One region of the Vibrio sp. R10-SG3-ISO10 genome, then DNA from elsewhere that is predicted to be linked to it. Evidence: predicted binding sites of a transcription regulator. Region 1 holds the regulator's gene; each other region holds the start of a gene.
What was found. Region 1 encodes MetJ, which represses methionine synthesis genes. Its sites were predicted from a motif close to TTAGACNTNTANANGTCTAA; they were not measured.
Positions count from the first base shown of each region.

Region 2: metN (methionine ABC transporter ATP-binding protein MetN) is a predicted target of MetJ. The motif match lies at 8,571-8,590, and genes of this name have one in related genera.
Region 3: metH (methionine synthase) is a predicted target of MetJ. The motif match lies at 2,798-2,817, and genes of this name have one in related genera.

Region 1 covers NZ_JCBDHG010000023.1:252,519-263,512, forward strand. The annotation lists gene hslU (ATP-dependent protease ATPase subunit HslU) at 1-1,316, opposite strand, end outside; gene hslV (ATP-dependent protease subunit HslV) at 1,368-1,910, opposite strand; gene ftsN (cell division protein FtsN) at 2,241-2,789, opposite strand; gene cytR (DNA-binding transcriptional regulator CytR) at 2,908-3,915, opposite strand; gene priA (primosomal protein N') at 4,272-6,473, opposite strand; gene rpmE (50S ribosomal protein L31) at 6,757-6,975, shown strand; gene AC6R16_RS19545 (malic enzyme-like NAD(P)-binding protein) at 7,232-8,509, shown strand; gene metJ (met regulon transcriptional regulator MetJ) at 8,615-8,932, opposite strand; gene AC6R16_RS19555 (O-succinylhomoserine (thiol)-lyase) at 9,152-10,318, shown strand; gene AC6R16_RS19560 (bifunctional aspartate kinase/homoserine dehydrogenase II) at 10,318-10,994, shown strand, end outside.
Region 2 covers NZ_JCBDHG010000012.1:140,801-151,794, forward strand. The annotation lists gene vexH (vibriobactin export RND transporter permease subunit VexH) at 1-985, opposite strand, end outside; gene AC6R16_RS06155 (efflux RND transporter periplasmic adaptor subunit) at 985-2,055, opposite strand; tRNA gene AC6R16_RS06160 (tRNA-Tyr) at 2,343-2,427, shown strand; tRNA gene AC6R16_RS06165 (tRNA-Tyr) at 2,530-2,614, shown strand; tRNA gene AC6R16_RS06170 (tRNA-Tyr) at 2,717-2,801, shown strand; tRNA gene AC6R16_RS06175 (tRNA-Tyr) at 2,904-2,988, shown strand; gene treC (alpha,alpha-phosphotrehalase) at 3,119-4,801, opposite strand; gene treB (PTS trehalose transporter subunit IIBC) at 4,877-6,301, opposite strand; gene treR (trehalose operon repressor TreR) at 6,511-7,458, opposite strand; gene AC6R16_RS06195 (MliC family protein) at 7,529-7,873, opposite strand; gene gmhB (D-glycero-beta-D-manno-heptose 1,7-bisphosphate 7-phosphatase) at 7,922-8,473, opposite strand; gene metN (methionine ABC transporter ATP-binding protein MetN) at 8,696-9,730, shown strand; gene AC6R16_RS06210 (methionine ABC transporter permease) at 9,720-10,397, shown strand; gene AC6R16_RS06215 (MetQ/NlpA family lipoprotein) at 10,445-10,994, shown strand, end outside.
Region 3 covers NZ_JCBDHG010000024.1:316-11,309, forward strand. The annotation lists partial or broken rRNA gene AC6R16_RS19610 (23S ribosomal RNA) at 1-387, shown strand, start outside; rRNA gene rrf (5S ribosomal RNA) at 479-594, shown strand; tRNA gene AC6R16_RS19620 (tRNA-Asp) at 627-703, shown strand; gene AC6R16_RS19625 (cation:proton antiporter) at 1,403-2,704, opposite strand; gene metH (methionine synthase) at 2,874-6,551, shown strand; gene mgtE (magnesium transporter) at 6,615-7,970, opposite strand; gene AC6R16_RS19640 (HPr family phosphocarrier protein) at 8,082-8,360, opposite strand; gene rapZ (RNase adapter RapZ) at 8,364-9,227, opposite strand; gene ptsN (PTS IIA-like nitrogen regulatory protein PtsN) at 9,227-9,673, opposite strand; gene hpf (ribosome hibernation promoting factor) at 9,678-9,965, opposite strand; gene AC6R16_RS19660 (RNA polymerase factor sigma-54) at 9,990-10,994, opposite strand, start outside.

The DNA.
Region 1 (10,994 bases):
AGGTCTTCATCTTCAATAGTATCGCCTAGTTTGCCTTTCACGTATGCAGCATCAATGGTTAACTTAGAACCAGACTTGTCTGTGGCTTCGAATGAAATCTCATCCATCAGGCGCTCCATTACTGTGTGTAAGCGGCGAGCACCAATGTTTTCTGTTGTCTCATTCACTGTCCAAGCCGCTTCTGCGATTTGAGTGATACCATCTTCAGTAAACTCAACATCGACATCTTCTGTCTTCATTAGCGCAACGTATTGCTCTGTCAGTGATGCTTTAGGCTCAGTCAGGATACGTTTGAAATCATGACTTGAAAGTGCTTCTAGTTCGACACGAATCGGTAGGCGACCTTGAAGTTCAGGGATAAGATCCGATGGCTTAGCCACTTGGAATGCCCCTGACGCAACAAATAGAATGTGGTCTGTTTTCACCATGCCGTGCTTAGTTGAAACTGTGCTACCTTCAATCAGTGGTAGTAGGTCACGTTGCACACCTTCACGAGAGACATCAGGGCCAGAACTTTCGCCACGCTTACAAATCTTATCGATCTCATCGATAAACACGATACCGTTATTCTCAACGTTAAAGATCGCCTGCTCTTTCAGCTCTTCTTGGTTCACAAGCTTAGCTGCTTCTTCTTCGGTCAATGCTTTGAAGGCATCTTTGATCTTCAGTTTACGCTTCTTCTTAGTATCTCCCGCTAGGTTTTGGAACATACCTTGAAGTTGGTTAGTCATCTCTTCCATGCCCGGAGGAGCCATGATCTCGACACCCATTTGCGGAGCCGCAACATCGATTTCGATCTCTTTGTCGTCTAACTTGCCTTCACGAAGCTTCTTGCGGAAGATTTGACGTGTATTAGAAGCGCTATCATCTTGCTGCTCGTTTTGCCCCCAAGCATCGCGAGCAGGCGGTAGCAGAGCATCAAGAATACGTTCTTCAGCTTGCTCTTCAGCGCGGAACTTTACTTTTTCCATCGCTTGTTGATGAGTCATCTTAATTGCAACATCAGTAAGGTCACGGATTATCGTTTCCACTTCCTTACCAACATAACCGACCTCAGTAAACTTAGTCGCTTCAACCTTGATAAACGGTGCATTCGCCAGTTTCGCTAGGCGGCGAGCAATTTCAGTTTTACCGACACCAGTAGGACCAATCATTAGAATGTTTTTTGGTGTCACTTCAACACGCAAGCTCTCTTCAAGCTGCATACGGCGCCAACGGTTACGCAGCGCAATCGCCACTGAGCGCTTTGCGTTCTCTTGGCCGATAATATGGCGGTTAAGCTCATGAACAATTTCGCGGGGAGTCATTTCAGACATAGTCAGTTTCCTTAAATTCTTATAGCCACTATCTTTGCTTGTTCAGCCGTTTTACTCAGCTTGAGCGGCTGGGATTTCTAGTTCTTCGATAGTGTGGTGATGGTTGGTGAACACACAGATATCACCCGCGATTTTGAGTGATTTTTCTGCAACTTCACGTGCATCTAATTCGGTATTTTCTAATAGTGCAGTAGCAGCAGCTTGGGCAAAGTTACCGCCAGATCCAATGGCAATCAGATCGTTTTCAGGCTGTACCACATCACCGTTACCAGTAATGATCAATGATGCAGTTTCATCAGCGACTGCCAACAGTGCTTCTAACTTACGTAAAGCACGGTCACTACGCCAGTCTTTAGCTAACTCTACTGCCGCCTTAGTCAGGTGACCTTGGTGCATTTGCAGTTTACTTTCAAACTTTTCAAACAGCGTGAAGGCATCTGCCGTACCACCAGCAAAGCCAGCGAGCACCTTATTGTTATACAGGCGACGCACTTTACGAGCATTACCCTTCATTACTGTGTTACCCAGAGATACTTGTCCATCACCAGCGATGACGACTTTGTTGTTACGACGTACAGATACAATGGTAGTCACGAGTAGGGCCTCATAGTTGTTTTAATCTCAGTGTTAAGGATTATATGAGGTTATAGCGAGAGGAATTCAAGGGGTAGTGCTAGAGAGCTAGAGAGCTAGAGAGCTAGAGAGCTAGAGAGCTAGAGAGCTAGAGAATCTTGAAGGACTGGCGTATTGCTTCAATCCTTTTTATTTTGGATAACTGGGCAACTAACGTTGAACCGCACTTCAATAAGGAGTCAACCTAACTATCTAGAAGGGCGAAGCCCGATCGAGTTTTCTGTAGGGCGCAGCCCGTTCCAGCTATCCACACAAAAAAACGAACCCATCAGGGTTCGCTTTAAAATATCTTTATTGCGCTTCTTTCCAGATTGCACAAGGCTCGATTTTGGCGCGCTGAAGTTTATGCTTATCGCGTTCAGCATCACGCTTAAACTTGTATGGACCTAGAACGACACGGTACCAACTGCTGCCTTCCTTCTTACGAATTTTGCTGTTGATACCTTGGAATGCGATATCCAGTTTACGTGTCTCTGCTTGCTGAGCGGTTTTGTAAGCGCCACACTGCATAATGTATGGGATTTCCGAAACGACCTGTTCTTTCGCTTTTACCTCAACTTCACGGCTTGGCAAGGTATCGACGTAATCCCACTTCTCTTCTGGAGGAGGTGGCAGCTTCGCTTGTGGCTTTGGTTTAGGCTTAGATTTTACTGGCTCTGCAACAGGAGCAGGCGGCTCTGGATCGTTACTTAGAACATACAATCCATAGCCAAATACACTCGCCAATAAAATGGCAAGTAAACCACTTCGCCATGGTTTGCGTCGCGGGGCAGACTTTTTCTTTGCAGGCTTACGGCTACTTCCGCCACGGCCTCTTTTTACGTAATCTCGATTCGCCACTAGTAAACATCAATACCATCAATTACCACTGCCGATATGTTAAATCAGATTGCTCAGTTATGACAGAGTAGAAATGGAAGCGGCGCATCAAAAATGCGCCGCTTACAAAGGTTAGACTCTAGAGCACTCTTGGTGGCGCAGCGCTTTCACGTACCACGAGTTTGGTTTCAAGCAACCTCGAACCAGCGCGAACATCATGCCCACGTAGCAGTTCAAGCATCATAAGCATTGCTTGACGACCGATCTCATAACGAGGCTGAGAAATGGTCGTTAACGGCGGATCGCAGTATTGAGCAAAGTGAATATCATCAAACCCTACAATAGAAAGGTCTTGAGGAACACGTAAGCCTAGCTTCTTCGCCTCTTGGATCGCACCAATGGCCATCGCATCGTTATGACAGAACACTGCCGTTGGAGCATCTGGCAATGACAATAGTTGACGGATCGCTTTTGCTCCAGCCTCAAAGGTGAAATCACCGGTAGTACAGTAATTCGGGTTCATGGTGATCCCAGCGCGTCGCAGCGCTTGTTGATAACCTTGATGACGGAATTGACATAGAACCGCTGTTTCAGGGCCAGAGATTTGTGCAATTCGCTTGTGGCCCATTTGCGTTAAGTAGTTCACCGCTTCAAAGGCAGAGGTCAAGTTGTCGATATGTACTGTGGGTAGTTCTAACTCTGGTGCAAACTCACAAGCCATTACCATAGGCGGTAAGTTCTTTTGTTCAGGTTTACTAACGTCAAATGGAAGATCTGTACCAAGCAGCAACATACCATCCGCTTGCTTAGTAAATACTAGGTTTACAAATGAGCTTTCACGCTTCTTCTGTTGCCCACTATCACCAAGTAAAACGATGTATCCGTGCTCCATTGCCGCATCTTCAATTCCGCGAATGATCTCGGTGTAGTAGGGATCACAAATATCAGGAATGATTGCGATGATTGTTTTTGATTCGTTACGACGCAAGTTACGCGCTAACGAGTTTGGTGAATAACCAGCTTCTAAAACAGCATCTTCGACTCTTTTCCTTGTCGCTGACGATACCTTTTCTGGATTCATTAGCGCTCTAGACACTGTCGCTGTTGAAACTCCCGCAAGCTGGGCAACATCCTTCATTGTCGCCATATATAATTAACCCTCTTCATTTCCAAATTGGCAGCTCAAGCGCCACCTAAGCCTCTAGTTGAAATGCATCTCATCGGTTGAACGGCCAAATTGATGTCGACTTGTAGGCTAAAATACCTATCTTCTCATTTATTTGCACTGAGCAAACGTTTAACTCACACACAATGACCTGAGAGCAACATATTGCACAAGACCTAGTTTATTCATTTCAAAACACAAAGTTACGGGAGATTTAACAAAATCGGCAGTCAATAGGCGATCTGAATCACAAATAAATGAAAAAGGTGTGAATATGAAGAAACTCAATAGCCTCCAATGGCACGAAGTATCAAAAACTAGGGTAGGTTTTCACACCGTTAACTCAGATCCTGAGGCTCAATGTCTAAACTCCAACGCACTTTCTTCGCATTCGGCAACATTTGGATTGCAGGCTTAGCGCTTGCAAGTAGCTTTTGCATTACGGGGCGACTTTGTGTTTGCAGTAGAAGCTGCCAACGATACTTACCAGCGCGTTTTGCTAGCGGTGCTGGCGTCGGTCCAAGAACTTGGCAATGATCATCAAACAAAGGATGCGCCTCTAGCGTATGACGGACCTGGCGTAAAAACTCCTCGACTGGCTGAGAATGATTCGCTTCAGCCTTAAACAGAGTCAGAAACGAATACGGTGGTAACTGCGCTAGCTTTCTCTCTTGAAGCGCTGTTTCAGCAAAGTGGCGATAACTCTTAGTTAATAACGCTTGCAGTAGGCTATGTTCTGGGTGGTGGGTTTGCAGCACCACCTCACCCGGCTTGCTTGCACGTCCTGCTCGTCCCGCTACCTGTATAAATAGTTGTGCTAGACGCTCGGACGCACGGAAATCACTGCTATAAAGAGAGCCATCCACATCTAATAGTGCCACTAGAGTAACGTCTGGGAAGTGATGACCTTTGGCCAACATTTGCGTACCAATCAAAATTTGATACTCACCATTACGAATCGCCCCTAACGCAGTCTCTAGGCTGCCTTTTCGACGCGTGCTGTCTCGATCAATACGGATGGTTTTAAACTCTGGAAAAAGCTCAGCAAGCTGTTTTTCTAACTGCTCGGTTCCAACACCTACTGTTACCAAGTGCGTTGAACCACAACCCTGACATTGATGGATAATCGGTTGTTGGGAGCCACAATGATGGCAGCGAATTTCATTGCTGTTCTGGTGATAGGTATAATAAGCATCACAACGCTTACATTCCGCAATCCAGCCGCATTCATGACACATCAATGCCGGAGAAAAGCCACGTCGGTTTAAAAACAGCATCACTTGGTTGCCTGCCTTTAAATGGCGGCGCATTTCGGCGATGAGCGGCGCAGAAAGACCACTCTCTAGGTATAGCCCTTTAACATCTAGCACTTTGTTGGTTGTTGGCGTCGCCGCTCCCGCACGAGAAGAAAGCACTAGATGGTGGTACTTGCCACTTAAGGCGTTATGTAGAGTTTCTAAAGCTGGCGTGGCTGAGCCAAGCACAATTGGGATCTGCTCTTTGTTAGCACGCATCACCGCCACATCACGCGCATGGTAGCGCAGACTATCCTGCTGCTTGTACGAAGCATCATGCTCTTCATCAACAATGATAATGCCAAGATTGGCAAAAGGCGTGAGCAGTGCAGAGCGAGTACCAATCACAATGCCAGCGGCGTTATCACGCGCACTAAGCCAAGCATTAAGTCGCTCTGTATCATTTAAACCCGAGTGCACTACCTCAACCGGAACATTAAAACGTTTTCTAAACCGGTTAATTGTTTGCGGCGTTAGCCCTATCTCAGGCACAAGAACTAACGCTTGTCTGCCTTGCTCAAGCACAGGTTTAATCAGGTTGAGGTACACTTCCGTTTTGCCAGAGCCCGTTACCCCTTCTAGCAGGTAACAAGCGAATCCTGCATTACTATTAACCGTCGCAATCGCCACCGCCTGCTCAGAGTTTAGCTTTGGCTTATCGACATCAGCTTCAACGTCGTGTTTCCACTCACGAATCACTGGTCTTTTTTCTATCGATTCAATCCAGCCTTTTTCTGCCAAGGTCTTTAGCACAGATGAACTGATCTCTTCATCGACAAAACGTTGATGCGGAATCGAGCCTGACTCCAGCATATGCATCACTTTGGCTTGTTTAACCGCGCGGCCGAAACCCGCCATCAGCTGGTCACGACCACTCGCGGTGAGCTGCCATTCCACCAGCGTCGCGAAATCAGCGTCTTTACCTTTTCTCAGCGCACTCGGCATGGCATTAAACAAAGTGTCACCAAGCGGATACTGATAAAACTGACTGCACCAAAATAGCAAGGAGTAGAGCTTTTCTGGCCACACAGGCTGGCTATCCAACACGAGCTTGATCGGCTTAAGCTTATCTAGGCTGAACTCTGACTCATTCACCAGCGCAGTGACAATGCCAACCAGAGTTTGACGACCAAAAGGGACAGAGACACGCCCACCAATGATAGGAAATAGGTGGTTAGGAATCTGATAATCAAACTGTTTATCGAGAGGCACAGGCAATGCCACGCGCGCAATTGTTGGTCGCATAATAGGCTATACAGCTAAATGAAAGGTTACGTGAGTTAGTCTAAGGGAAAAGCCTAGCAGTGGAAAGAGAGCGCGATTCAAGCCTGAAGAATAACTTAGGCTAAAAAAGTAGCGATTTCGGGTCTAAACTGGTTGATCCTAAGTCAGGTATTCATTACTATATCGCGCCTTAGTGATATGGCTAGCTTTACAGCAGCGGTATCCGAAAAGGTTTTTTATTAACTACGTGTGGTGTCCGGCTTAGAATCGGATAGCGACACGGCCTATATTTAGAGGTTCTCCCATGAAAGCTGGTATCCACCCAGAATACAAAGCAGTAAAAGCGACTTGTTCTTGCGGTAACTCTTTTGAGTTCAACTCAACTCTAACTAAAGAGTCTATCCACCTAGACGTATGTGACAAATGTCACCCATTCTACACTGGTAAGCAACGTATCGTTGATACAGGCGGCCGTGTTGATCGCTTCAACAAGCGTTTCGGTGCTCTATCAAGCAAGAAGTAATTTCTTCTTAGCCGAATCTAAAAAGGACGCTCTGGCGTCCTTTTTTGTTACCTGTCACTCAAGCAGTATCTATTTTGCAGAGTAATCTGTTATTAATTTAGATATTCGCTAGCCATATCTCTGTTCATCTGGTCTTATCTCCAGTCATTTACTACTTTTTATTGCTTTGGCTCGCATTCTGACCTAGGCAGCTTGACTTAGTTACTCTAGAATGGATTTCCCCTTTCCATATAATTATTAATGAGTACCTACACCTATGTCAGACGACAATCGCCAAGAAGTATCCCCAGAAGAACAATTTCGTCAGCAAGCATTGGATTATCATGCTTATCCAACTCCAGGAAAAATTGCGGTAGCACTGACCACACCAGCAGAAACGGCAAAAGACCTCGCTCTTGCCTATAGCCCAGGTGTTGCGGAACCAGTACGTGAAATCGCACAAAATGCTGACAACGTCTACAAGTACACGTCAAAAGGCAACATGGTTGCTGTTATCTCAAACGGTACGGCGATTCTTGGTCTTGGTAATTTAGGTCCTCTGGCTTCTAAACCTGTAATGGAAGGTAAGTCTCTACTTTTCAAACGCTTCGCGGGTTTAGATTCAATCGACATCGAAGTAAAGCACCGTACTATCGAAGAATTTGTCGATACCGTTGCTAACATTGCCGATACTTTTGGTGGTATTAACCTAGAAGACATCAAAGCACCAGACTGTTTCGAAATCGAAAAGCAGTTGATTGAGCGTTGTGATGTACCTGTTTTCCACGATGACCAGCACGGTACGGCGATTGTTACCGCGGCAGGTATGCTTAATGCCATTGAACTTCAAGGGAAGAAGTTAGAAGACGCAACGATTGTGTGTCTCGGTGCAGGTGCAGCAGCAGTAGCATGTATGGAGCTACTGATTAAGTGTGGCGCGATGCGTGAAAAAATCTACATGCTTGACCGTAAAGGTGTTATCCACACTCGTCGTGACGATCTTAACGAATACAAACAGCTATTCGCCAACAACACCGATAAGCGCACGTTAGAAGACGTTATCGAAGGTGCTGACCTGTTCCTTGGTGTATCCGGCCCTAACCTACTCTCTCCAGAAGCTCTTCAGTTAATGGCAGACAAACCTGTAGTCTTTGCTTGTTCTAACCCAGATCCAGAGATCAAACCTGAACTTGCTCACGACGTACGTAGCGACCTGATCATGGGTACTGGACGTAGTGATTACCCTAACCAAGTGAATAACGTGCTGTGTTTCCCATTCATCTTCCGCGGTGCATTAGACGTGCGCGCAAGTGAAATCAACGATGAAATGAAATTGGCAGCGGTAGACGCTATTCGTCAGCTAGCGAAAGAAGAAGTACCAGCCGAAGTCCTAGCAGCTGCTGGCGTTGATGCTCTGTCGTTTGGTCCTGGCTATATCATTCCAAAACCAATGGATTCGCGTCTACTACCTCGTGTTGCTAAAGCCGTTGCTCAGGCCGCTGTTGACTCAGGTGTTGCTCGCATTGAAATGCCAGAAAACTACATGGCCGAGTAAATTGGCTGAGTAATCTCTTCAAGAACGAAAAAACCGCTGTTAAGACAGCGGTTTTTTTTAATTTCAGTTTCGTCAGCGTGCGAAAATTAGGTGCGACTATTTTTATTATTCGTCGAAAGATTCGAACTCAATTCCCATCTCTGTCATCAGTTTTTTCACTTCAGCAGGAAGATCGTCTGGGCGGTCTTTACGTAAATCTTCATCGGTCGGCAGTGGCTGCCCGGTATATGCATGCAAAAAAGCTTCACACAATAGCTCGCTGTTTGTTGCGTGGCGCAGGTTATTAATCTGGCGGCGGGTACGCTCATCAGTCAAAACCTTTAATACTTTCAATGGAATAGAAACTGTAATCTTCTTTACTTGTTCGCTTTTCTTTCCATGCTCAGCATATGGGCTAATGTATTCGCCATTCCAATCTGCCATTGCGCACCTTTCGTTATTTTTTATGGTTGAAAATAGAATCCCTAATTTTAGCGGTATTTATAGCCACAAGCAAAGACATATAGACGTCTAGAAGTGTTGACGTCCACAAAAATGATAAGTAAAGTGGAAAGGTATGGGATTGGAATAACATATATCTAACAAGATAAAGGTATAGCGTATTCCCAAATAGAAGTCACTAAAGTTCGAAAGGAAACACTTATGAGCACCCGCAAACCAGCCACAATCGCGGTACGTACTGGTATCGAGTCTGACACTCAACATCACGCAGTTGTTCCACCTATTTACCTCTCGACGAATTATGGCTTCCCTGCCTTTGGTGATGTACCAAAGTACGATTACACCCGCTCAGGCAACCCAAACCGCGGACTACTCGAAACTGCTCTGTTTGAACTTGAGTCAGGTAAAGGCGCGGTCGTGACCAACTGTGGTACTTCAGCACTTAATCTATGGGTATCCGCTTTCCTTGGCCCAGATGACCTCATCATTGCACCGCACGACTGCTACGGTGGTACTTACCGTCTATTCAATACCCGTGCAAATAAAGGTGACTTCAAGGTTCTATTTGTTGATCAATCCAATGAGCAAGCCTTTGCTGAGGCCCTAGCTAAAAAGCCCAAACTGATCCTATTGGAAACACCATCGAACCCGCTGGTTCGTGTCGTCGACATCGCAGACGTATGTGACAAAGCCAAACAAGTTGGCGCTCTAGTAGCTGTCGACAATACCTTTTTGACACCTGTGTTCCAAAAACCTTTAGACCTTGGCGCCGACTTTGTTATTCACTCAACTACTAAGTATATCAATGGTCACTCTGATGTTATTGGCGGTGTTGTCATCACCAAAACAGAAGAACATGCTGAAGAACTCGCTTGGTGGGGTAACTGTATTGGTGCGACAGGCACACCATTTGATAGCTACATGACGTTGCGTGGTATCCGAACTCTGGGTGCGCGAATGAAAGTACATGAAGAAAGCTCTCGACAAATTTTAGGCTTCTTACAGACCCAAGACTTAGTCGGTAATATCTATCACCCTAGCCTGCCTGAGCATCCAGGCCATGAGATTGCTAAAAAGCAGCAAACTGGCTTTGGTTCTATGCTCAGCTTCGAATTCGCGGGGAGCTTTGAACAACTTAAATTCTTTGTTGGTGAACTAGAGCTTTTCTCACTTGCTGAATCTCTCGGCGGTGTAGAGAGCCTAATCTGTCACCCTGCTTCAATGACACATAGGGCAATGGGAGAGGAAGCACTTGCAGAGGCTGGTGTTTCCCAACAACTGCTGCGCCTGTCGGTTGGGCTTGAAGATGCAGAAGATTTAATTGCTGACCTAGAACAAGCTTTCGCAAAAGCTAAGGAAGCCTTCTAATGTCTACTACTCAACGTCAACTCCATAAGTTTGGTGGTAGCAGCCTTGCAGATCCTGAGTGCTACCGCCGTGTCGTCGGTATCTTAAAAGAATACTCACAACCAGAAGATCTGATCGTTGTTTCAGCTGCAGGTAAAACGACCAATCGTCTGATTGCATTTCTCGAAGCCCTCAATAAAGATGGCCGTATTGCTCATGAAGAACTTCAAGCACTACGCCAGTTTCAATCCGAGCTAATTGAAACGCTTATTGAAGGAGAAACAAAACCGCAGCTACTCGCCACTTTAAATGATGAGTTCAGCACCTTAGGCGAGTTGACTTATCCGCTCAACGAGGCTGAGAAAGCGGCTGTTTTAGGCCATGGTGAAGTATGGTCTTCACGTCTTTTGGCAGCGCTGCTCAATCAACATTCATTGCCTGCCGTAGCTCAGGATGCGCGCGCTTTTTTACGTGCTGAAGCTGGCACTCAGCCTGAAGTCGACTTTGGTGCTTCTTACCCACTGACTAAAGAAGTATTAGTGCAACACGCTCACCATAGAGTGGTGATCACTGGCTTTATGGCTCAAGATAGCCAAGGACATACGGTGTTACTAGGGCGTAATGGCTCTGACTATTCGGCAACCGTTATCGGCGCGCTGGCAGAAGCGAAACGCGTAACCATCTGGAGTGACGTCGC
Region 2 (10,994 bases), on a different contig from region 1:
GCTCGATAAACACCGTTGAATCGTAGTCGATGGCTAAGCGCGTTCCTTCAGGCAAGAACTGTTGAATATTCTCGACCTCTTTGTGCACTCTTGTCGCAACTTCAAGCGGGTTGGCATCCGATTGAGGTACGATCCCCATACTAACGTTAACGACACCATCACTTTTAAAGGTCGAGTTTTCGTTCTCTGCACCAATGAAAACATCCGCCACATCTTTCAGGTAGATTGGCGAGTTATCTGAAGCACGCTTGACAACCAAATATTCAAAGTCTTCAGCTTGGTTATAGCTGCGAGCAGTACGAACAGACATAACGATTTGATCATTACGCACTTCACCACCCGGATTTTCAACGTTTTCACTGCGTAAGGCAGTTGTAATATCCGATGCCGTCACGCCACGCCCTGCCATTTGGTCTGGTTTGAGCTTAACGTACATCACCTTGTACAAGCCGCCGGAAACATCAACCGAGCTCACCCCAGAGATAAGGCTAAAACGGTCAAGTAGCACTCGGTCAACGTAATCGGTTAGCTGAGTCCGATCCATCTCAGATGAACTTAGGTTGATATAAAGAGAGGCTTCACCTGAGCCATTGTTCTTAAAAACAACTGGGTCATCGGCTTCATCAGGCAATGCGCGCTGAGCCCTTGCTACCGCATCTCGAACGTCACTGACGCCCGTATTCAGATCGTAGCCCAGCTCAAACGTGATAGTTATTCTCGAGCTACTATTACGCGTTGTAGAGGAAATTTCATCTATACCACTGATGCCCGAAAGCTGATCTTCAAGCACCGACGTTATCTGACTTTCTATGATGGTTGCCGAAGCACCATCGTAACGGGTGTTGATCGAGACCACAGGGCTTTCGATGTCTGGCATCTCGCGCACCGCAAGCTTGCTAAATGAGACGATACCAAACACACACAGTAGGAGGCTGAGTACAACCGCAGCAACAGGTCTCTTTACTGAAACATCAGATAACAGCATTAGTTAGACCCTTCTTGGCTCTTTTGCGCGTTTTTAGGACGACCATCGCTGCCTAACTCAGAAACAGCGACACCATCACGCATATTGACGATACCTTGCACAACGATCTTATCGCCGATAGAAAGCCCTTCTTCAATCACCACTTGGTTATCGACGCGCGCACCCAAAATGACTTCTGTACGTATTGCCGTACCCTCTTCATTTACGACATAGACGAAGCGCTTGGTTCCTGAATACTCGAGAGCTTGAACCGGAATAATGGGCGCTTCAATGGCAGGAAAGTCCATTGCAGCCGAAACTAACATCCCCGGTTTTAACTGCTGCTCTGGGTTAGAAAACTGAATACGAACTCGCAGGTTCAGGGTTTCCTGGTTAATGCGAGAGTCTATACCGACTACTTCACCACTAAAGGATTGACCTTGCCACGCTGCCGTCGTTGCGGTGACTTGCATACCATTAGAAAGTTGCGACAAATAACGCTCTGGCACCTGCAGATCTAAGCGCATGACCGATAAATCATCTAAACTCAATAGCTCTGTGCCCGCGCTCACCATCTTACCGCGGCTAAAATCAATAAAGCCCACCGTTCCTGAAAACGGCGCGCTGATGTGTAAATCATTAAGATCAGCATTAGCAGCATCTAAACGCGCTTTGGCGATGTCGACACTTGTCTCTTGCGCATCGATCTCTGTTTGAGTAATCGCATTACGCTTAACCAAACGCTCAAATTCTTTAAGTTTACGTTGCTCATCTTTGAGATACGCTTTCGCTTCAGCCACTGAAGCCTTAGCTCTGTCATCGTCAAGTTGAATCAACAGTTGCCCTTCTCGAACAACTTGATTGGCTTTAACGGCAATCACGTCAACTTTGCCAGCCACTTCAGGAGAAATGATAACGGACTGCTCTGCATCCAATTTACCGACGAGTACAAGAGACTGGGATACTTGATGGGTTTGTACTTGCTCAGTGACAACAGTTACCTTCGATGGGCCTTGTCTCTTGGCATACGATGCAGGAGCGGCAGCCAAAATAGACAGAGACAATAAACTCAGAACAATTTTATTTTTCATGGTTAGATTCTGCATAGATAAACTAGACATATTGTATCCGGTAATTCGCATTCTGAACGTCAACTAATGTAAAGAGCGAGAAATATTATGTAAGTAAAGCCGTTGATTGTTTGAGCTTTATGATTAATTCCTGCCATCTTTGCCCAAAAAGGCATCATTCAATTCAAAATTATAAGAAAACGCTTTACAGCTTTTACGAGTTTGCTATGATGCGCTCCGCACTTGAGAGATGTGTTGGGAAAACATCACTTAAGCCTATTCCTTGATTGAGAATAGGAAAACACCCTGGAGGGGTTCCCGAGTGGCCAAAGGGATCAGACTGTAAATCTGCTGGCACTGCCTTCGATGGTTCGAATCCGTCCCCCTCCACCATATTTCTTCTTATGACTGCTCTGAGTGGATAACCCATTCAATAAGTTGTGAGAAACACTTGAATAATGTGTTGGGAAAACATTACCAAGTATAAAATACCCTGGAGGGGTTCCCGAGTGGCCAAAGGGATCAGACTGTAAATCTGCTGGCACTGCCTTCGATGGTTCGAATCCGTCCCCCTCCACCATATTTTCTTATAATAGTCTGTTCGGTGGATAAGCCGTTAGATATGTTGTGAGAAACACTTGAATAGTGTGTTGGGAAAACACTACCAAGTATAAAACACCCTGGAGGGGTTCCCGAGTGGCCAAAGGGATCAGACTGTAAATCTGCTGGCACTGCCTTCGATGGTTCGAATCCGTCCCCCTCCACCATATTTCTTCTTATGACTGCTCTGAGTGGATAACCCGTTCAATAAGTTGTGAGAAACACTTGAATAATGTGTTGGGAAAACATTACCAAGTATAAAATACCCTGGAGGGGTTCCCGAGTGGCCAAAGGGATCAGACTGTAAATCTGCTGGCACTGCCTTCGATGGTTCGAATCCGTCCCCCTCCACCATATACAGAAAACCAGCTCATTGAGCTGGTTTTTTTGTACCTATCGAAAATCTAAGCGCACTTCTATTCTCGCAAGTATAAAAAAGCCCCGACGAATAGCCGAGGCGATAACTAACATCTATAGGGGGAAGTTAGTTGTTTAAAAGAATAATGCGTGTTTCATAAGGGCGAAGTACTTGAAGCTTAGATACCTTGTCACCAGAAAGCTCATAGTTACCCAAAACGTATTGTGCTTTATCGCAATCAAACTCTTCAGGCAAGACACACTCTGTTTCGGCTGCGTAATAGTTATTCAAACAAATTAGGGTCTGACTTTGTGACTTACGCTGATAACCAAATACTGCTTTATGCTCAGGATAGAGATCGATATAGCTACCTGTAGTGATCACTTCAATCTCTTTACGTAACTGAATTAGCTGCTGATAAAAATAGAATACCGAGTTTTTATCTGCTACTGCTTTATCTGCGTTAATTTCCGCATAGTTACTTGCCACTTCAAGCCAAGGCTGCGCTTTTGAGAAGCCAGCATACTGATCCCCATTCCACTGCATCGGCGTACGAGAGTTATCACGAGATTTTTGTGCCAGAATCGCCATCATTTCTTGATGTTCAACGCCTTGCTCATTCACCATGATGTCATACATATTGGTGCTTTCTACGTCACGATATTGCTCGATAGAGGTGTAACCTGGGTTGGTCATACCAATTTCTTCACCTTGGTAGATATAAGGCGTCCCTTGCATCATATGCACAGAAGCAGCGAGCATTTTGGCCGATTCCAAACGATAATGTTTGTCGTCACCCAATCGGCTCACGACACGTGGCTGGTCATGGTTACACCAGAATAGTGCTCCCCACCCTTTGCCATTTAAACCTGTCTGCCAATGATTAAAGATCTGCTTCAACTGAGAGAAATCGAACGGCGCTTTGGTCCACTTTTCACCATTTGGATAATCGACCTTTAAATGGTGGAAATTAAACACCATCGACAACTCTTTGTTATCAAGCGATGAATATTGCTGACAATGCTCTAGGGTCGTCGAAGACATTTCACCCACCGTCACACTGCCATATTTCTGGAATACCGCCTCGCTAATCTCTTGCAGATATTCGTGTACGCGAGGTCCATCAGTATAAAAGCGTCGACCATCGCCGAGGTGATCATTGGGGAAGTCCTGCTGTTTAGAAATTAGGTTGATTACATCCAGACGGAAGCCATCTACACCTTTTTCAGCCCAGAAGCTGATGACTTCTTTGACTTCGCCGCGAACTTTCGGGTTTTCCCAGTTGAGGTCGGCCTGCTCTTTGGCGAATAGATGCAAAAAGTACTGGTCGGTTTTTTCATCAAGTTCCCAAGCACTACCACCAAATTTTGACTGCCAGTTGTTAGGGATTCCACCATCGACAGGATCTTTCCAGATGTAGTAATCACGGTAAGGACTGTTTCTGTCACCAAGAGCAGACTGGAACCACTCATGCTCAGTCGAAGTGTGGTTGACTACGATGTCCATAATAATACGGATACCACGCAGATGAGCTTCAGCAAGTAGTTGGTCAAAATCATCCATGGTGCCAAAGTCTGGATTAATCGCGTAGTAGTCAGAGATATCGTAACCATTATCAATCATTGGTGACTGATAAACAGGTGTTAACCAAATCGCATCAACACCCAGTAGTTTCAAGTAATCAAGCTTAGAAATAATGCCTTGAATATCCCCAGTTCCTTTACTGCCACTGTCGCAAAAGCTCTTAGGGTAAATTTGATAGATCGAGGCGGTTTTCCACCAATTTGCATCATTAGCGATTGTTGTCATTGCTAAACTCACTTACCAAAAAATAATAAACTTTGAAAAAGGAGCGACGAAATGCCGCTCCAAAAAAATGATGGGTTACGCGTTTGCAGGCTCTAACTCGCCTTTCATTTGCGCACGTTTGTAGAAGAACAGGGTCAATGCGGCAGGTATGGCAATTGCCACTAACATTGCGATTGCAAAGATGCCCCAGAATTGTGGTTGGATAGATAAGATACCCGGTAGACCACCCACACCAATACCGTTCGCCATAACGCCCGCACTACCACAGATCGCTGCTGCAATTGCACTACCAATCATTGCGCTTAGCATTGGGAACTTGTACTTCAAGTTAATACCGTACATCGCAGGCTCAGTTACACCTAAGTAAGCAGAAATCGCCGCTGGAACTGAAATGTCACGCTCACCATGTTTTTTACTGATGATGATAATGCCGACAACCGCTGAAGCTTGAGCAATGTTTGATAGTGCGATTAATGGCCAAATTGGCGTGCCACCTAGATCTTGCATTAGTTGTAGATCTACAGCGTTAGTCGTGTGGTGAATACCTGTGATAACAAGTGGTGCATATAGGAAACCAAATACCATTGAACCTATAACAGCAAAGTCTCCGGTCATCGCCGCTTTAGCCGCAAATGCCACACCATCGCCTAAGACACGGCCAAATGGACCAATTAGAGAGTGAGCCAATACCACAGAAACAATAATTGATACGAAAGGAACGACAACTAAGTAAAGGTACGAAGGAACAATACGTTTAAGGTTAGTTTCGATAAACGCCAGCGCCATACCCGCTAACATCGCAGGAATCACCTGAGCTTGGTAACCAACTTTTTCAATCACGAATAGACCAAAGTCCCACACTTCCGGGGCTTGCTTACCGATAAGATAGGCATTCATCAACTGCGGAGAGACCAGAGTCACACCTAAAGTTATACCTAGAATTGGTGTGCCTCCTAGCTTCTTCACTGTTGACCAACATACCCCAACAGGCAGGAAGAAGAAGATCGCTTCACCGATTAACCATAAGAAGCTATGAACCGTCGCCCAGAACTGACTAATTTCAGTTAGCGACTGGCCATCAAACATCTTGATGTCACCAATCACATTACGGAAACCTAAGATCAAACCACCAGTGATGATTGCAGGAAGTAGTGGTACAAAGATTTCAGCAAGATGGGAAATACCACGTTCCAATACGTTCATGTTTTGGCGAGCAGCAAGTTTCGCTTCGTCTTTTGACGCTTCGCTCTTACCTGATAGCTCAATCAGCACTTTATACACTTCATCAACTTCAGTTCCGATCACTACCTGAAACTGACCCGCATTGGTAAAACAACCTTTTACGATTGGCAACGCCTCTAGCGCTTTCTCGTCTGCTTTATCGGTATCATTCAGTACAAAGCGAAGGCGAGTTAGACAGTGGCTTACACTCGCGATGTTTTCGCGACCACCAACTAATTCAATCAGACGCTCAACTTCTTGTTTCGCAATCTTACTCATATCCATGTCCACCCTAATTGGATTCTCATTCATCTGTTGTCAACAATGTTGACGATTCAAACTGACTAAGCTTGTTGTTTTTCTATTTATGGGAACATTCCCAAATGTACTTATTATATTGTCAGATCTATTTACAGATAAAAATGGGAACAGTCCCATTAATTGAAAGAGATCACAGTATAATTTTAAATCACTTTGAAAATAATGGCTTAGATTGAGATAGGTTCTTGAGTGATATGAACTTGCTCAAGCTCACCATTAATTTGAGAAATCAGTAACTTAGCAGCCCTTTCACCGGCTAAAGAGTAACCAGGGTCAATACTAAATACTTTGGGAAATAGGAAGGAAAGCAGTTCATTTCCACCCACGCCAGTGACAACCACATCTTCACGATTAAGCTCTTGCAAACGCTTAATGACCCCTAAAGCTAAGGTGTCACTGGCACAAACTATCGCTTGAACGCCTTGGTTCAAGACATCGTCCACCAGCAAATAAGCGCTTTCGTGGTTTAGCTGACCTGTCTGATAGTTCGGTGAAATAGAGTGAGATTGGCACCAATCGAGATAAGCGTCTAAACGCAACTTACCCGTAGTTTTATCACTAGGGTCGACACCGATAAATGCAACATTATTGAGGCTCTTTTGTTCTAAGAATTGCAACGCCTTAACAATGACTTGCCTATTATCGTAATTAATTGAAGAGACCTTATCTGTGTCCATCGCGATAACCACAGTGCGATTATGCCAGCTCGCCAGCTTAGCAATATCAAAGTCACTAAAGCCGAACACAATGACGCCATCAACATTGCGCTTTTTCAGCACATCCAAATGCTCATTGGTCTTTGCTCGATCAAATTGACTTTCCATGATGACAACATCATACCCTTGACCATAAAGTGTGTTGAGCATACTCCCTACAGCTTTGTTTTCTGATGGCGAGTCGAGACGAGAGATAATGACCCCCACCACTTTTTGACTTCCTCCACGCATCGCCTGCGCAGACTTAGAGGGAACATAACCTGACTCTTGAATCACCTGTTCAACCTTGGCACGTGTTTCTGGCTTAACTTTAGGATCGTTGGTCAGAACACGAGAGACGGTCGATTTTCCAACACCGGATAACCGGGCAATATCAAGAATGGTTAGTTTTTTGCTCATAAAGTCGTGGGTCTAGTAGTTGAACGTTCAAAGGAGGCGACACGCCTCCAGACACGCTATCGTAAAAGATCTATTGGGTAATGCAATTTTTATACACCAAGTGGTCGAGCTCTAAACGCGCTTCTTTACCTTTGGTATAGAGGGTCACTGGGTTTTGTATTTCTGCTGTGCCATCATGGAGAATATATTTAGTGCCAGAGCCTGAGGGAACCTGGACCATGCGATAATCTTTCTTAGGTAGCCTTAATAGTGCCGTATAATCATTGGGCATTATGGCTAGTTTGAAGGTTTCACCACCACTACATTGATAGAATAGAAAATCACCTTGATAGTGGTTTTCACGTTCCATCGAAGTAAAAGAGCACGCTGACACGCTCAACCCTAATGCGACTGCAAATAACAACCGATATCTCATGATTCCCTCCAAACAAAACAAAGGCCGCCCTTGGCAGCCTTTTTCAGTTTATTTTGCTAAATACGCTGGGACTTCTTTAATACTGTCGAGTACCACAGACGCGATAGCTTCGCCTTTCTCTGTGACAGGTTTGCCTGTACGAACAAGAATTCTAGTGCCAACACCGGCTGCTTCAGCTGCCATCATGTCTTCAGCTTTGTCACCGACCATGACAGAATTCGCCATATCAATCTTCAAGAAGTCACGTGCTGAGATAAACATCCCAGGTTTTGGCTTACGGCAATCACAATCTTGCTTATATTTACCGTGACCATGTTCAGCGTGATGCGGACAGTAATAGATACCATCAAATTCAACGCCATTGTCGACAAAATTCCAGTCCATCCATTGAGTCAAAGATAGGAAGCGATCTTCACTAAATTTACCACGAGCAATACCCGACTGGTTTGTTACTAAGACCAATTGATAGCCCATTTCTTTCAATTTCTTGGTCGCTTCAAATACACCATCAACAAACTCAAAATCATGCTCATCGTGAACATAGCCGTGATCGATGTTAATCACGCCATCTCGGTCTAAAAAGACTGCTGGTTTTGCCAAAATATGCTTCTCTATGTACTGTGCTTTATAAGAATTATTGCACGCTTTATTTCTTTCATCACTATCTAATTACCAATCGATTGAGCAAAAAATACGTTTAGACGTCTAGACGTAAAAATATCTATTGACAGAAAACACGTGAGACCATAGCATCATCTACTAAATGAGATGTAGCTCAACATTATCTGCTACTCTTCATCTAATCTGATAGCGGGTCTCTCGATGATTGAAATTAATCAAGTAAATAAGGTGTTCTACCAGGGCAGTAAGGAAATACATGCCTTAAAGGAGATTAACCTTCATATTCCACAAGGAACCATCTTTGGTGTTATTGGCTCATCGGGAGCAGGGAAAAGTACGCTTATTCGTTGCGTAAATATGCTAGAAGCGCCAACAACAGGCTCAATTGTGGTTGATGGTGTAGACCTGACCACACTGAGTAAATCTCAGCTTAGTGAAGCTCGCCGTAACATCGGCATGATCTTCCAACATTTCAACCTACTGTCATCACGTACGGTTTTTGACAACGTTGCTCTGCCACTTGAGTTGGCAGGCAAAGATAAAGCACACATCACCACTAAAGTGACCGAGCTGCTGAAACTGGTCGGCCTTGAAGATAAGCATGAAAGCTACCCTTCAAACCTAAGTGGTGGTCAAAAGCAGCGTGTCGCGATCGCACGTGCTCTTGCGTCTGATCCAAAGGTTCTGCTGTGTGATGAAGCGACTAGCGCATTGGATCCAGCAACCACTCAGTCGATTCTAGAGCTGCTAAAAGAGATCAACCGAAAGCTTAACATCACTATGCTTTTGATTACTCACGAAATGGACGTTGTAAAAAGCATCTGTCACGAAGTAGCGATCATTGGTGATGGCGAGCTGGTCGAAAAAGGGACTGTCGGTGAAATTTTCGCTCATCCTAAAACAGAACTGGCGCATCAATTCATTCGTTCTACACTCGACTTGTCGATTCCAGAAGATTACCAAGTTCGCTTGCAAGCAACGCGTGTTGATGGCAGTTACCCACTTGTCCGTCTAGAGTTCACTGGCGCAACGGTTGATGCTCCTTTGATGACGCAAATTGCCCGTAAATTCAACATTGATGTCAGCATTCTCAGTTCAGACCTCGATTACGCAGGTGGCGTCAAATTCGGCATGATGGTCGCAGAACTATTTGGTAATGAACAAGATGACAATGCAGCGATTGAGTTCCTGCGTGAGCACAAGGTAAAAGTAGAGGTGCTAGGCTATGTCCTTTAATGAAATTTCACAGTGGCTGAGCTTAAACAGCAATCTACTTATCGGCGCGACTTGGGATACTATCTACATGGTTGCTGTGGCGGGCATTGTTGGCTTTGCCGTTGGTATTCCACTCGGTGTCATTCTGCATATCACCAAGAAAGGTGGCTTACTTGAGAACACGAAACTAAACAGTGTACTCGGCGCTATTGTTAACGTGGGTCGTTCCGTTCCTTTCCTAGTACTGATGGTGGCTATTATTCCAGTTACCAAACTGTTAGTCGGTACATTTATCGGTACAACAGCAGCCATCGTACCTCTTACAATCGGCGCGATCCCATTTGTTGCTCGTCTTATAGAAGGTGCTCTACTTGAAGTCCCAACAGGATTAGTTGAAGCAGCGCAATCGATGGGCGCAACCCCAATTCAAATTATTTCTAAGGTACTGCTTCCTGAAGCAATGCCAACCATCGTTAACTCGGTAACCATTACACTCGTCACGCTTGTCAGTTACTCAGCAATGGCAGGAACAGTTGGCGGAGGCGGTCTAGGTGACGTCGCCATTCGATACGGTTTCCACCGCTATGACGTGGTCATTATGGCCGTGACTGTGGTAATGCTTATCGTGCTCGTTCAAATCATTCAGTCCATTGGAGATGCGATTGTCCGTCGTGTCGATCACCGCTAAGAATACAATAAAGAATACTCACAGATTTAATTTATAAGGAGATAGTGATGAAATTCAGTCTTAAAGGTCTATTAACTATCGCAGCTGCTGCATCAGCATTGGTACTAGCAGGTTGTGGTGAAAAAGAAGCAGATACTAGCAAGATCAAAGTTGGTGTTATGGCTGGTGCAGAAGCACAAGTTGCTGAAGTTGCAGCTAAAGTCGCTAAAGAAAAATACGGCCTAGATGTAGAGCTGGTTACTTTTACTGATTACGTAACACCAAACGCAGCACTAGACGATGGCTCTATCGACATCAACGCGTTCCAACACAAGCCATACCTAGATCAGCAAGTTGCCGATCGTGGTTACAAACTGACTATCGCGGGTAACACGTTTGTTTACCCAATCGCGGGTTACTCTAAGCAAGTGAAAGCGGTCGACGAAATTCAAGAAGGTGCTCGTATCGCTGTACCTAACGATCCAACAAACCTAGGTCGTTCACTGATTCTACTTGAGCAACAAGGACTGCTGAAACTGCGTGAGAACGTTGGCCTGCTAGCAACTGTACGTGACATCGTTGAAAACCCGAAAAACATCACTATCGTAGAGCTAGATG
Region 3 (10,994 bases), on a different contig from region 1:
ATCCTGGGGCTGAAGTCGGTCCCAAGGGTATGGCTGTTCGCCATTTAAAGTGGTACGCGAGCTGGGTTTAGAACGTCGTGAGACAGTTCGGTCCCTATCTGCCGTGGGCGTTGGAAGATTGAAGGGGGCTGCTCCTAGTACGAGAGGACCGGAGTGGACGAACCTCTGGTGTTCGGGTTGTGTCGCCAGACGCATTGCCCGGTAGCTAAGTTCGGAATCGATAACCGCTGAAAGCATCTAAGCGGGAAGCGAGCCCTGAGATGAGTCTTCCCTGACCCCTTGAGGGTCCTAAAGGGTTGTTCGAGACTAGAACGTTGATAGGCAGGGTGTGTAAGCGTTGTGAGGCGTTGAGCTAACCTGTACTAATTGCCCGTGAGGCTTAACCATACAACACCCAAAGGGTTTTGATGGACTCAAAGCAAGAACAGAATTGAATGTGTAGAGAACACAATAGCAGCTTTCCGAATTAAAGAATTTGCTTGGCGACCATAGCGATTTGGACCCACCTGATTCCATGCCGAACTCAGAAGTGAAACGAATTAGCGCCGATGGTAGTGTGGGGCTTCCCCATGTGAGAGTAGGACATCGCCAGGCTTTAAATTTAGACTCAAGAGTCTAACCAGTGCGGAGCGGTAGTTCAGTTGGTTAGAATACCGGCCTGTCACGCCGGGGGTCGCGGGTTCGAGTCCCGTCCGCTCCGCCACTTATTCCAGACCTCAGCAGTAATGCTGAGGTCTTTTTGTATCTGCGGCATTATTTTGGTCTGCGACCAACGAGTCCCGCTTGCCCGAAAGCCCGGCCGTCAGCCATTTATTCAGAAAGCCTAGTCTCACGACTAGGCTTTCGTCGTTTTAAAAGCCCGTTGCTGACGCAACGGGCTTCTTGCGTTTAAGAGGAATGGAACGGACTGCGTCCTCGGGAACGCTTCGCTTGAGATGCGAGAGCGGGCTTCGCCCTGCGAGAGGTGGAAGTAGGGCGAAGAGTGGTGCAGAATATAAGTGTGTTGACAGAACTTACCTCCTAGAAGACACAATCAACCAGTTCTCCAGTTCTCCAGTTCTCCAGTTCTCCAGTTCTCCAGTTCTCCAGTTCTCCAGTTCTCCAGTTCTCCGTAGGACGAAGTCCGTTCCCGCATCCTAGTATCGTTGCTCAACACAACGGCCGACCTTCTATCATTGCGACACTTGTTACATCACAGCGAGGCTTATGGCTGCGCCAGTCATCACCTTATGCGCTGCACTTTCTAGTATTATCCTAATTAAACTGCGTAAATCGATAATAAAACTAGCCACGGAAAACACTGAAAAGTAGCTTTATGTTACCTATGATCCAAAAGCTCTAGATACTAAAAAGGCAGCTTTGTTAGCTGCCTTTGCTTTGTAAATGTTCGAAATTACTATTCTTACTCTGCCTCTTTGCTATCGGAGTCCATCTCTCTTTGGGCAAGCTTGGCTTTTTCGATCATTGGTGTGATGGTTGAGCCTTGGACTAATATCGAGAACACTACTACTGAGTAGGTCATGACTAGGACAATCTCTTTTACATCGATTAGTTTATCTTGAATAACCCAGATACCAGATGGAATTGACAGCGCCATGGCTAATGCCAGTCCACCTCTTAACCCACCCCACGTAAGAATCTTGACCGACCAAGGGTTATATTTTCGAAAACGCTTAAAGCCAATGTATGACAAGAAAACACTTAGGTAGCGAGCTGACAAGACTAGAGGTACTGAGAAAGCCATTAGAATCCAGTCTTCTTTATGGAATTCAAACAACAGCATCGACATACCAATCAGCAAGAATAGAACTCCGTTAAGGAATTCGTCAACGAGTTCCCAGAAGTGATCGAGGTGATCTTCACTCTCTTTGGAGAAACCGATAAATCTGGTCCAGTTACCAATCATAATGCCAGATACGACCATAGCTAATGGTCCAGAAACATGCAGAACTTCGGCAAAGGCATAGCCTGCTGTTGGTATACCTATGGTTAGCAAGAGCTCCATTGAGTGATCGTCGGTAGAGCTGATTAGATAGTGGAACAATAAACCTAAAGCAAATCCATATAAGATGCCGCCCAGCGCTTCTTGGATAAACAGCATGGTAACACTACCAACCGTAGGCGCTTCGGTACCAAAGGCTATGGTAAAGATAGTGACAAAGATAACTAGGCCAAAACCATCGTTAAATAGAGATTCGCCTTCGATTTGAGTAGAGATGCGTTTAGGAGCGTCGAGCTTTTTAACGATAGCCAGTACAGCGATTGGGTCGGTTGGTGAGATAAGCGCACCAAACAGTAGGCAGTAAACTAGGTCAAACTGAATACCGATAAACTGACAGAAACCATAAAGGACAAAGCCAATAAAGAAGGTCGAGAATAGAGTCGCGCCCAGAGCTAAGGCTGTGATTTCCCATTTTTGATCTTTGAGATTGGGTAGCTTGATACCTAGACCACCGGCAAAAAGGAGAAAACCCAATATGCCTTTAAGTAGGAAATCTTCAAAGTTAATGCTCGCCACTGTGTTTGAAGCGATTTCTGTTAAATGAAACCAATCATTTTGGCCTGCTACAAGAATCAACAGCGACAGCATCATCGATCCAGCAGTGATTGCGATAGTGGTTTGCATTTTACCTATCTTGCTGTTTACAAAAGCAATCAACATAGCTGCAGCTGATAGGAAACAGAGCGTGTAATAGACCGACATTAGATTCTCGACATGTAACAAATTATGAATGGGAATTTTCTGCCTACTATGTACAAATAGCAAACATTTTTTTGTCATAACTAAGTCATCAATTTAGTCTTTTAGACGTCTAGACTCCTTTTTAATGTGTGATAGGATGGAGTGATAACTAAAGGAATGAGGCTGTACCGTGGGAAGTAATGTAAGGCAACAGATTGAAGCTCAATTAAAACAACGTATCTTGCTGATCGATGGTGGTATGGGCACCATGATTCAAGATTACAAATTAGAAGAGCAAGATTATCGAGGTGAGCGCTTTGCTGACTGGCATTGCGATTTAAAAGGTAATAACGACTTACTCGTTCTTTCTCAGCCTCAGCTTATTAAAGATATCCATTCTGCTTATCTAGAGGCAGGTGCAGATATCCTCGAAACCAACACCTTCAACGCAACCACTATTGCAATGGCTGACTATGAGATGGAAAGCCTAAGCGAAGAGATCAACTTCGCCGCAGCCAAACTCGCACGTGAGGCGGCTGATGAGTGGACGGCAAAAACGCCAGAAAAACCTCGTTACGTTGCAGGTGTATTGGGCCCAACCAACCGCACATGTTCTATTTCACCCGATGTAAACGATCCCGGCTATCGAAACGTTAGCTTTGATGAGCTCGTCGAAGCGTATTCAGAGTCGACTCGCGCTCTGATTAAAGGTGGCTCAGATTTAATTCTGATCGAGACCATTTTCGATACCTTGAACGCTAAAGCGTGTGCCTTTGCGGTAGACACTGTGTTTGAAGAGTTGGGTACCAAACTGCCAGTGATGATATCGGGCACGATTACCGATGCTTCAGGTCGAACGCTTTCCGGTCAAACAACCGAAGCTTTCTACAACTCCCTTCGTCACGTCAATCCAATCTCATTTGGTTTGAACTGCGCGTTAGGCCCTGACGAGCTACGTCCGTATGTAGAAGAGCTCTCACGTATTTCAGAGACATTTGTTTCGACTCACCCTAATGCGGGTTTACCTAACGCCTTTGGTGAGTATGATTTATCGCCTGAAGATATGGCGGTGCATGTTAAAGAGTGGGCTGAGAGTGGTTTCTTAAACCTGATTGGCGGTTGTTGTGGTACGACTCCAGAGCATATCCGCCAAATGGCTATCGCGGTAGAAGGAGTAAAACCGCGCGCATTACCAGAGCTTATTACGGCTTGTCGTCTATCTGGTCTTGAGCCACTTACGATTGAAAAAGAAACCCTGTTTGTTAACGTTGGTGAACGAACTAACGTAACGGGTTCTGCGCGCTTTAAACGTCTGATCAAAGAAGAGCTTTATGATGAGGCGTTAGAGGTTGCACGCCAGCAAGTCGAGAATGGTGCGCAAATCATCGATATCAACATGGATGAAGGCATGCTTGATGCTGAAGCATGTATGGTGCGTTTCCTCAACCTGTGTGCCTCTGAGCCAGAAATTTCCAAAGTGCCTATCATGGTCGACTCCTCTAAGTGGGAGGTTATCGAAGCTGGCTTGAAGTGTATTCAGGGTAAAGGCATCGTGAATTCCATCTCACTCAAGGAAGGTAAAGAGAAGTTTGTTGAGCAAGCTAAGCTGATTCGTCGCTATGGTGCGGCTGTTATCGTGATGGCGTTTGATGAAGTTGGTCAGGCAGAAACGCGTGAACGAAAACTGGAAATCTGTACTAATGCGTACAATATCTTGGTTGATGAAATTGGTTTCCCACCTGAAGATATCATCTTCGACCCGAACATTTTTGCTGTTGCCACTGGTATCGAAGAACATAACAACTATGCAGTAGACTTTATTGAAGCGGTTGCGGACATCAAGCGTGACCTACCTTACGCGATGATCTCTGGCGGTGTCTCGAACGTTTCATTCTCATTCCGCGGCAATAACTACGTCCGTGAAGCGATTCACGCGGTGTTCTTATACCACTGTTTCAAGAACGGTATGGACATGGGCATCGTTAACGCAGGTCAGCTTGAAATTTACGACAACGTACCCGACAAATTGCGTGAAGCGGTGGAAGATGTGGTTCTAAACCGACGCGATGATGGTACAGAGCGACTGCTCGATATTGCCGCTGAATATGCAGGTAAAGGCGTCGGAAAAGAAGAAGATGCCTCGGCGCTTGAATGGCGTACTTGGTCAGTTGAGAAGCGTTTAGAGCATGCGCTAGTTAAAGGTATCACCGAGTTTATTGTTGAAGACACCGAAGAGGCGCGAGTTAATGCGAGCAAGCCGTTAGAGGTGATTGAAGGTCCACTAATGGACGGCATGAACGTGGTAGGTGACCTGTTTGGCGAAGGTAAGATGTTCTTACCTCAGGTAGTTAAGTCTGCCCGCGTGATGAAGCAGGCGGTGGCTCACTTAGAACCTTTTATTAATGCCTCTAAGCAAGCGGGCTCGTCGAACGGTAAAATTCTTCTCGCGACAGTAAAAGGTGATGTTCACGATATTGGTAAGAACATTGTTGGTGTTGTTCTACAGTGTAATAACTACGAGATCATCGATCTTGGTGTAATGGTGCCGTGTGAGCAGATCCTCAAAGTCGCCAAAGAAGAAAATGTCGATATTATTGGTCTGTCCGGCCTGATTACTCCTTCATTGGATGAAATGGTTCATGTGGCAAAAGAGATGGAGCGTCTCGACTTTGACTTGCCACTGCTTATTGGTGGCGCGACGACATCGAAAGCCCACACTGCGGTTAAGATTGAGCAAAACTACAAACATCCCGTGGTGTATGTAAACAATGCTTCGAGAGCAGTTGGTGTGTGTACTTCACTGCTGTCAGATGAGCTGCGTCCTGCTTTCGTCGAGAAGTTAGATGCTGACTACGTCCGTGTTCGTGACCAACACAATCGTAAGAAGCCAAGAACTAAGCCTGTGACTCTTGAACAAGCGCGTGCTAACAAAGTGGCGATTGATTGGGAGAGCTATACACCTCCAGAGCCTGCTAAGCCGGGTGTTCATGTGTTCGATGATTTTGATGTTGCCACACTGCGCAACTACATTGACTGGACGCCTTTCTTTATGACTTGGTCGCTTGTCGGTAAGTACCCAGCGATTTTAGATCATGAAGAAGTCGGTGAAGAGGCGAAGCGTCTGTTTAAAGATGCCAATGATCTGTTAGATCGAGTAGAGAAAGAAGGTCTACTTAAAGCACGGGGCATGTGTGCGCTGTTCCCTGCAGCAAGTGTTGGCGATGATATTGAGGTGTACACCGATGAGTCACGCACTGAAGTGGCCAAAGTGTTGTATAACCTGCGTCAGCAAACAGAGAAGCCAAAAGGCTTTAACTACTGCCTATCTGATTATATTGCCCCTAAACAGTCAGGTAAGAAGGACTGGATTGGTGCGTTTGCCGTGACGGGTGGTATTGGTGAGCGCGAACTCGCTGACCAGTATAAGGCGGCTGGTGACGACTATAACGCCATCATGATTCAGGCGGTGGCCGATCGCTTAGCTGAGGCATTTGCCGAGTACTTACATGAGCAGGTACGTAAAGAAATCTGGGGCTATTCTGCAGATGAGAACTTATCGAACGATGAACTGATCCGTGAGAAGTATCAGGGGATTCGTCCTGCTCCTGGTTACCCAGCTTGTCCTGAACATACTGAGAAAGGCTCTCTGTGGGATCTGCTTAAAGTTGAAGAGACCATCGATATGTCACTGACGACAAGCTATGCGATGTGGCCAGGCGCGTCTGTTTCTGGTTGGTATTTCTCTCACCCAGATTCTCGTTACTTTGCGATCGCGCAAATCCAACAGGATCAAGCGCAAAGCTACGCGGACCGTAAAGGTTGGGATATGCTCGAAGCCGAGAAATGGTTAGGGCCAAACCTTAACTAGTTCTAAATAAAGAAACAAAAAGCGCAGCTTATGAGCTGCGCTTTTTAGTCTCTGAAAGTCTGGTTAAATCATGATGGTTGCTAAGCCAAGGAAGACCGATAGGCCGATAACGTCAGTCACTGTTGTGAGCGCCATGCCTCCTGCCAGTGCCGGGTCGATGTTCATCTTCTTGAGCAGAATAGGGATGGTTACCCCAGCCACACCTGCGACCAGTAAATTGGTCAGCATTGCGGCGGAAATAATGCCACCCAACATCCAATTTCCTTTCCAAGCGACAACGATACCGCCAATAATCAATGCCCACATGATGCCATTGAGCAGGCCGATTGCAGCCTCTTTCATCAGCAGTTCACGTTTGTTGGCATCACCGATATGACCAAGTGCTAAACCACGGATCACAAGAGCAACAGTTTGGTTACCCGCGACGCCGCCCATAGAAGGAACTATGGTCATCAAGACAGCAATTGCCGCCATTTGGTCAAGCGTCGCTTCAAACATATTTGATACGGATGCGGCAGCAAGGGCAGCGAGAACGTTAGCTCCTAGCCAGATACTTCGTTTACGCGCTGATTTTACTACAGGGGCGAAAGTATCTTCGTCATCATCCATACCCGCCATACTCATCATAGAGTGCTCAGCGTCTTCACGGATAACATCGACCACGTCATCGATAGTGATACGACCGACCAAGTGTTGGTTCTCATCGATAACAGGTGCCGAGACCCAGTTACGTCGTTCAAACAGGCTAGCAATGTCAGAGTCGCTCATGGTGACATCGATAGCTTCATCGGCATCTTCCATCACATCGCTGATCTTAACGTCAGGCTGAGTGGTTAGAAGGGTTGTGATCGGCAGTTCGCCAATCAGACGGCTCTCTTCATCAATCACGTACAAAGCATCGGTGGCTTCTGGAAGCTCTCCTTTCATACGCAAATAACGAAGCACAACATCGACGTCGACATCACCACGAATGGTGATAACGTCGGTGTTCATCAAACTACCAGCAGTGTCTTCCGGATAAGAAAGGGCCGTTTCAACCAATAGACGCTCAGCAGCATCCATTTGGGATAAGACTTCGCGCGAGACGTCATCAGGAAGGCTTCGGAGTACGTAAGCGACGTCATCCGTTTCCATACCTTCTGTGGCTTCAGCAAGCATCTCCGGCGCCATCTTAGACACCAGATCATCTTTAACGTCTTCGTTTAATTCATCAAGAATTTCACCGTAATCTTCCGGATCGGTGAGTTGCCAAAGGACTTCACGACTTTTACGTGGAGAGGCTTCTAAGAGATGGGCAATATCTTCTGGTTCCATGTCCTGAAGTTGGCGGCGGACATGGACAAAACGACCATTTTCTAGAGCTTCGGTAACTTCTTGGAGGGCTTGGTGAGCTTGATCGAATTCTATTTGCTCTGCCATTCATTCCCCCTGACTCTCTATGCTTACAATGCTGTGAATAGTAACTTAATTTTAGAATGTATTTAATAAGTTATTGTGAAGGAGGGTTATTTAGTGCTAATTGGTCGCGAATTACTCGTCTTCGTCAAACTTGTCTTCAATAAGATGGCAAACAGCTTCTAGTGCAGGGTGTGCATCACTGCCTTCAGCGCTGATTGTGACATGCTCGCCTTGCGCTGATTCGAGCATCAGCAGTCCCATCACGCTGTCTGCTGTCGCTTCTTTGCCTTCATGATTTTGAATAGTAAGGATGGCATCAAAGGATTGAGCCAGTTCGACTAGTTTTACAGCAGCACGAGCGTGAAGACCTAAACGATTTTGGATTAAGACAGTACGGCTTTGCTGCTGCATAAACTATTCCTTGTGGTTTTTCTCTAGTGAAGCGTGACGAATCTGAACTTGATGTCCCATCTGTGCAAAGTATTCGCCGATTTGCTGAGTCAGGTAGACAGAGCGGTGTTTGCCGCCAGTACAACCAATCGCTACGGTGAGATAGCTACGATTGTTCTTCTCTAGCATTGGCAACCAGTGTTCAATGAACTTTTGAATTTGCTGCTTGAGCTCCATCACTTCATGATGACCTTCCAAGAAGGATTTGATTGGCGCATCTAAGCCAGTTAATGGCCTTAAATCAGGTTCCCAGTGCGGGTTAGGCAAGAAGCGCACATCAAACACGTAGTCGGCATCGCTTGGCAGACCGTACTTGAAACCAAAAGACTGAAAGACCATCACAAGATCTTTGCGTTCTCGCCCTTCAACGCGCATACGTACCGTTTCACTCAGTTCATGCAGAGATTGATTACTACTGTCGATCACTAAATCAGCATGCTCTTTGAGAGGAGAGAGGATACAGCGTTCTTTCTCAATCGCCTGCTCTAACGAGGTGTTTTCAATGCTGAGTGATAAAGGATGAATTCGACGTGTTTCGCTGTAGCGTTTTAGCAGCGTCTCTTTATTGGCATCCAAAAATAGCACGCTGACGTCAGAGCTTTTCTTAAGCTTAGTTAACACGTCTTCGACTAAGTTTGGTTCAGTCGGTAAGTTACGGATATCGATGCTAACGGCGACATTCTGTTTGCTGGTTTGTACCGATTGAACAAAGACTTCAAGCAGGTCGACTGGCAGATTATCTACGCAGTAGTAACCTAAGTCCTCCAGTACGCGTAACGCAACGCTTTTACCTGCACCGGACTGACCGCTAACAACGATAAGGCGCATTATTGGTTAACCATGATGTCGTAGAGCTCTTGGTCTGACTGAGCTTTACGCAGTTGTTTGAGGATCTGTTTATCGTTTAGACGTTCCGCCATACTCGAAAGTGTTTTTAGGTGCTCTTTACATTGTGCATCTGGCACGAGTAGAGCAAAAAGTAGGTCGACAGGGCGATTGTCAATTGCGTCAAACTCAACAGGCGATTCACACTGTAGCAATACCGCGACAGCTTTATCGCTTGATTGCATACGAGCATGGGGAATGGCTATTCCATTTCCAATGCCAGTACTGCCCATTTTCTCACGACTGAGCATACATTCAAAAAGTTCGGTTGAGTTTTGCCCCGTTTGTTCAGCAACAAGTTCACTGATCATTTCAAGGGCTCGTTTTTTACTAGTACATTGAACTGCACTTTTGGTGCAGTTCAATGTAAGGATTTCGCTTAGTTGCATGGTTTTAGTGGGCGTTTAGCTTTTCTTTGTGCTTGTTAAGCTGTCGAACAAGTTTGTCGACGAGCGAATCGATCGCTGCATACATGTTTTCATCTTCTGAAGAGGCATGGATTTCAGCTTGATTTACGTGAAGGGTAGCTTCCGCGATTTGACGGAGTTTTTCAACTTTTAATACCACATGAATACTGTTGATATGGTCAAAAAAGCGTTCGAGCTTCTGAAACTTTTCGTTTACGTAGTCTTGCATTGAATCGGTTAGATCAACGTGGTGGCCATTAATATTGATTTGCATAGACTTTCCTTCTCGGTTGTAGGCCTAAAGCAGGCGTTTGCGCTGACTTGAAGGGGCTATTCCTAAAGACTCTCGGTATTTCGCTATCGTCCTACGAGCGACCTGAATCCCTTGGTCAGCGAGTAGAGCTGCAATCTTACTGTCACTGAGTGGTTTCGCACTGTTCTCTGCAGCGACGAGTTTTTTAATCAGTGCGCGGATTGCAGTTGATGAGCACTCTCCGCCATTGTCGGTGCTGACATGGCTTGAAAAGAAGTACTTCAGTTCAAAAATGCCACGAGGGGTATGCATATATTTCTGCGTTGTCACCCTAGAAATGGTGGACTCATGCATGTCGACAGCTAACGCAACATCATTAAGCACCATTGGTTTCATGGCTTCTTCACCATACTCAAAGAAATCGCGTTGATGTTCAACAATACACTTAGCAACTTTGAGTAACGTCTCATTTCTACTTTCTAAGCTTTTAATTAGCCATTTTGCTTCTTGCAGATTACTGCGAATGTACTGGCTATCCGCATTATTACCTTTACCCAGCGCGGCATATTGCTGGTTGACCTTCAATCTTGGTACTGAATCAGGGTTGATGGTGACTACCCATTTTCCGTGGTCCTTAAATACGGACACATCTGGAATGACATATTCAGCATGGTCAGGGGCTATGCGGCTTCCCGGTCTTGGGTCAAGCTGTTGAATTAGCTTGAGCACTTCACGTAGCTCTGCTTCTTTTAGCTTAGTCTCTTTTATGACCAGTTTGTAATCACGGTTACCTAACTGATCAATATGATTAGTCAGTACTAACTTAGCTTCTGTTAGCCAAGGTGTATCTTCTGGGAAGGTAGCTAACTGAAGTAACAAACAGTCTTGGAGGTTATTAGAGGCAACGCCGAGTGGATCAAATTGTTGGATACGTTTACGTACCGCTTCAATCTCTTCGATCTCAATCTCTTCGTTATTGAAACTTTCAAGGATGTCCTCAGTTGAGACGGTTAAGTAGCCATAGTCATCAATGGCATCGATCAGTGCTAA